Regions from separate parts of the Pseudoalteromonas sp. P1-7a genome, predicted to be linked through region 2. Evidence: predicted binding sites of a transcription regulator. Region 2 holds the regulator's gene; the other holds the start of a gene.
The links. The regulator FliA, encoded in region 2, starts transcription of late flagellar genes. The targets are predictions, from matches to a motif close to CTAAAGNTNNNNNNNNNNNNGCCGATA.
Positions count from the first base shown of each region.

Region 1: a site for FliA is predicted at 1,535-1,561, ahead of AN389_RS17865 (DUF5610 domain-containing protein). Genes of this name have one in related genera too.

Region 1 covers NZ_LKDU01000040.1:1,325-3,732, forward strand. The annotation lists gene murI (glutamate racemase) at 1-300, opposite strand, end outside; gene AN389_RS17865 (DUF5610 domain-containing protein) at 366-1,505, opposite strand; gene trmA (tRNA (uridine(54)-C5)-methyltransferase TrmA) at 1,671-2,408, shown strand, end outside.
Region 2 covers NZ_LKDU01000014.1:49,582-51,989, forward strand. The annotation lists gene flhF (flagellar biosynthesis protein FlhF) at 1-318, shown strand, start outside; gene AN389_RS10670 (MinD/ParA family protein) at 311-1,171, shown strand; gene AN389_RS10675 (RNA polymerase sigma factor FliA) at 1,198-1,908, shown strand; gene cheY (chemotaxis response regulator CheY) at 1,950-2,333, shown strand; gene AN389_RS10685 (protein phosphatase CheZ) at 2,349-2,408, shown strand, end outside.

The DNA.
Region 1 (2,408 bases), on a different contig from region 2:
TATTGCCGGCACTACGCCGACTATAGGTATTGATGTAATTTTGCGTACTTCACTTAAGGCTGATGTAGAAGCTGTATTGCAAGCTATAACAATAAGATCGACACCAAGCGCATTTTGCTCAATAAAATAAATGAGTGAGCATAAGCGGCCTATAATAGTTTGCTGGGTTTGCGCGCCATAAGGGAGTAATGCATTATCCATAAAGTAGCTGTACTGTGCATTTGGAATACGCTTTTTAATATGCTCAAGCACAGTGGTGCCACCTATACCTGAATCAAATACCATTATGTGGGCTGACAAACTTTGGTTCCTACTGTTTACTAAGAACGGCAGTTTGCCATGAGGTTTTTATAAAAGAAAGCAGTTTAGCTTTGCTCAGACTTTAGTGTGTCGAGTGACTCGCCCGCTGAATTCAATTGGTTTAGGTTTTCAAACATTGCTTGGGTGTAATCAACGAGCTGATCGACCGCTGCTTGATCTTGGTTTAGCCACTCTATAATACCGGCAAGCTGATCTTGTAGGCCTAGTTGCGATGCTTTATCAAATGCATTTTTTAGATCGTCATTAAAAGGTGCGATCACATCGGCTACCTCTTTTGTTGGGTTTGGCTGATATTGCTCATAACTTTTAACGGTAGCAACTGTTTTTGTTTGGCGAAGCTCCATTGAAAATGCGACAAGTTGCTCACTGCCTAAGCTCAGCTCTTGTGCTTTTTCAAACGCTTCATCTAAGTCACCACTAAAGAATGTTTTACTTACACCTTGTAGCTCTTCCATCATGGCATTAATAGCATTTTGCTCTTGTTCGTTTAAATCACCATTAACTGACATTGAAAAAGAAAGCTCACGAGATTGCGACGATGAACTGGCAAACGATTCGCTGTTATTACTTTGCTGATACCCGCTCGCTGTTTGCGACTCATATGCATCTGCAAAGCTAATACTGACCTCATCACCTTCGGCTGTTGTAAACTTATACTCGGCGTTGCTGCTCATACTTACATATTGTGCTTGGCTTACGCTTACACTGGCCGGTTGTGGATTAAATAGAGTTTGCTCAAACTCATCAAGTCCTTCAAAAATGCCTTCTTTTGACTTATCGATGCCCTCTTGCATTTCTTCGTTAAATACACCGGTGCCTTTTAGTTCATCAACCGCTTCGTCTATACCGGTTTGAACCCCAGTGCGCGCATCGTCTAACATATTTTTTAATTTATCGTCATCAGCTCCATTGGCTTTGGCTTTATTAACTGCGCCAGAGACAAAGTCGAGTACATTTTTTACTATTTCATCAAAATCGAATAAAGGTTTATCGGCTTGTTTTTGCTCAACAGGTAAACCTAGCTGCTCTGCCATTTTGTCGCCAAGCACTTTTGCAGCAAGCTCTCTGCCTCGCTGTAATGAACTTTCTTGCGGAGATTGGATTGTTGGCTGCTGTAGTGCCTCTTTATTATTGAATTTGTTTACGTTGTTGTTTGGCGTATAGCCATAATTACCGATTTTCATGATCCACCTCCGTTACGAACTTAGCTTATTATCGGCTAATAGTGATAAAACTAAAGTGTATGTTTAAAAAAACAACAACTTTATTATCAGCAAAACTAGACAAATACTGCTCGCTCCCTACAATAGCGCCGATAAATAGATCTCATAGATAAGGTAGTAGCATTAATGGCAGTGATTAAAATAGATACCACACAGTACGATACGCAGCTAACTGAAAAAGAGCAGCGTATTACGTCGCAATTTAAGCGATTTGGTGTGCAAGCGTTAGAGGTGTTTAGCTCTGAGCCAATTAACTACCGCCAACGTGCTGAATTTAGAGTATGGCACGATGGGGATGATCTATTTCATATTATGTTTGATCAGGCCACGAAAGAAAAAATTCGCATCGACACCTTTGACCCTGCCGCGCCATTAGTTGGTGAAGTTATGCAGGTGATGATTGATAATTTAAAGTCGTGTGAAGTATTACGTCGTAAGCTGTTTCAAATCGATTACTTATCATCATTAAGTGGCGAGATTTTAGTAAGCTTGCTTTATCACAAACCACTCGATGATCAGTGGCTAACTGAAATAAAAGCCCTGAAAGAAAAACTGAGCAGTAAGTACAATATTGACTTTATCGGTCGTGCGCGCAAGCAAAAAGAAGTACTAGGCAATGATTTTGTTACTGAGCGTTTAACCGTAAACGGCCAGGAGCTTATTTATCAACAAGTAGAAAATAGCTTTACGCAACCTAACGCTAAAGTGAATATAAAAATGCTGGAGTGGGCACAAGACTTATGTAAACCACTTAGTAATGACCTACTGGAGCTTTACTGTGGTAATGGTAATTTCTCTATTGCATTGGCGGGTTCATTTAATCGCGTATTAGCGACTGAAATATCTAAGTCTTCTGTGCATTCA
Region 2 (2,408 bases):
TATTTAGTATTAAGTGCTACTGCACAAATAAATGTTCTACAAGAAACTGTGAGACATTTTAAAAAGGTTCAGCTAAGCGGTTGTATTTTCACTAAGTTAGATGAATCATTAAGTTTAGGTGAGATTATTAGTATAGCGATTCAAAATCGTCTTCCGATAGGGTATCTTACTAATGGTCAGCGTGTACCAGAAGATATTCGCGTTGCAAATGCTGAAAAACTAGTAAAAAAAGCTGAGCAATTGTATTTAAAAAGAGCAAAAGCACAACATTCAAGGCACCAAGCGGTGGCGCCAAGCACAGTAGGGATGTATGATTAACACAGTATTAGATCAAGCAAGCGGCCTGCGCAAAATGAGTCAAAACAATAACAACGGCGTAAAAGTTATCGCTGTCACCGGCGGTAAAGGCGGGGTGGGGAAAACCAACGTCTCATTAAATACTGCGATTGCTTTAGGACAGCAGGGTAATCGTGTATTAGTATTAGATGCCGATTTAGGCCTAGCTAATTGTGATGTAATGCTAGGACTACGTGTTGAAAAAAACTTATCTCATGTCCTTTCGGGTGAGTGCGAACTTGATGAGATTTTAGTAGAAGGCCCAGGCGGCATTAAAATAGTGCCTGCTACATCCGGCTCGCAAAGTATGGTGGAACTAACCCCTTCTGAGCATGCGGGCTTAATTCGTGCCTTTAGTGAGCTTAATACAGAATTTGATATTTTAATTGTAGATACCGCTGCCGGTATTTCTGACATGGTGCTGAGCTTTTCTCGTGCAGCCCAAGATGTAATGGTTGTTGTGTGCGACGAGCCGACCTCTATTACTGATGCTTACGCGCTTATTAAAGTACTTAGCCGCGAGCATGGCGTTTATAAATTTAAGATTGTTGCTAACATGGTGCGCAGCATGCGTGAGGGCCAAGAACTTTTTGCCAAGCTGTCAAAGGTAACTGACCGTTTTTTAGATGTGTCAATGGAACTTGTTGCGACCATCCCATATGATGAAAATATGCGTAAATCAACGCGTAAGCAAAAAGTCATTGTCGATCTTTTCCCTAACTCACCAGCAGCAGTCGCGTTTAAAACATTAGCGACAAAAGCAGTAAAGTGGCCTATACCTAATCAACCTTCAGGGCATTTAGAATTTTTCATTGAGAAGCTAGTAAACGGCTGATTATGACAACTTCGGTGAAAAGAGCTATGGGATATCAATCAACACAAAATTTAAATGTGATTGTTGAAAAGCATGCGTCGCTTGTCAAAAAAGTGGCGTGTCATTTGATAGCTCGTCTTCCTCCTAGCGTTCAGCTCGATGATTTAATTCAATCAGGAATGATAGGCCTTATTGAGGCCTCAAAAAATTTTGATGCCAGTAAAGGAGCAAGCTTTGAAACGTTTGCGGGTATTCGCATTCGCGGCGCTATGCTCGATGAAATGCGCAGGGGTGACTGGGCTCCTCGTTCGGTGCACCGTAAAAGCAGATTAGTCGCCGAAACCATCACAGAATTAGAAAATAGCTTAAATAGAGAGCCAAAAGATACTGAAGTAGCTGAAAAACTTGATATTTCGCTAGAAGAATACCATCATATTTTAAATGATGTTAATTCCAGTAAAGTGCTAGGTATAGATGACCTTGGGGTAGATGAAGATGTTATTAGCCCTGCAGGTCAAGATTTAGCGCTAGACAAACCATTTAATAATGTTAAAAATGAACGGTTTAATAATTCATTGTTAGAAGCGATAAAGTCTTTACCAGAGCGTGATGCGATGGTGCTTTCTTTGTATTACAACGATGAAATGAATTTAAAAGAAATTGGGCATATACTCGATGTAAGTGAATCGCGTGTAAGTCAGATACATGGTCAGGCGATGATTAAGCTCAAAGCAAAAATCAATGACTGGATAAACTAGTAGTAAGTAAATTATAGGTTAAGACCTCACCGGAGGATGTTTTGGATAAAAACATGAAAATTCTTGTTGTTGATGATTTTTCTACAATGAGACGTATTATTAAAAATCTGTTGCGTGACCTAGGGTTCACGAATGTTCAAGAAGCTGATGATGGCTCTACAGCATTACCTATGTTGCAAAATCAGGTTTTTGACTTTGTAGTAACCGATTGGAATATGCCAGGGATGCAGGGTATTGACTTGCTACGAGCTATTCGAGCTGACGATAAATTAAAACATATTCCGGTTTTAATGGTGACAGCAGAAGCTAAAAAAGAACAAATAATAGCGGCAGCGCAAGCAGGTGTTAATGGTTACATTGTTAAGCCATTTACTGCAGGTACTTTGAAAACTAAATTAGAAAAAGTGTTTGAACGCTTAGGTTAATGAGAGGAGAGGCTTATGTCAGCACCAGCTGCGCCTCAAATTACTTTAGAACAAGCTCGTCAGCTCGTTGTTTTT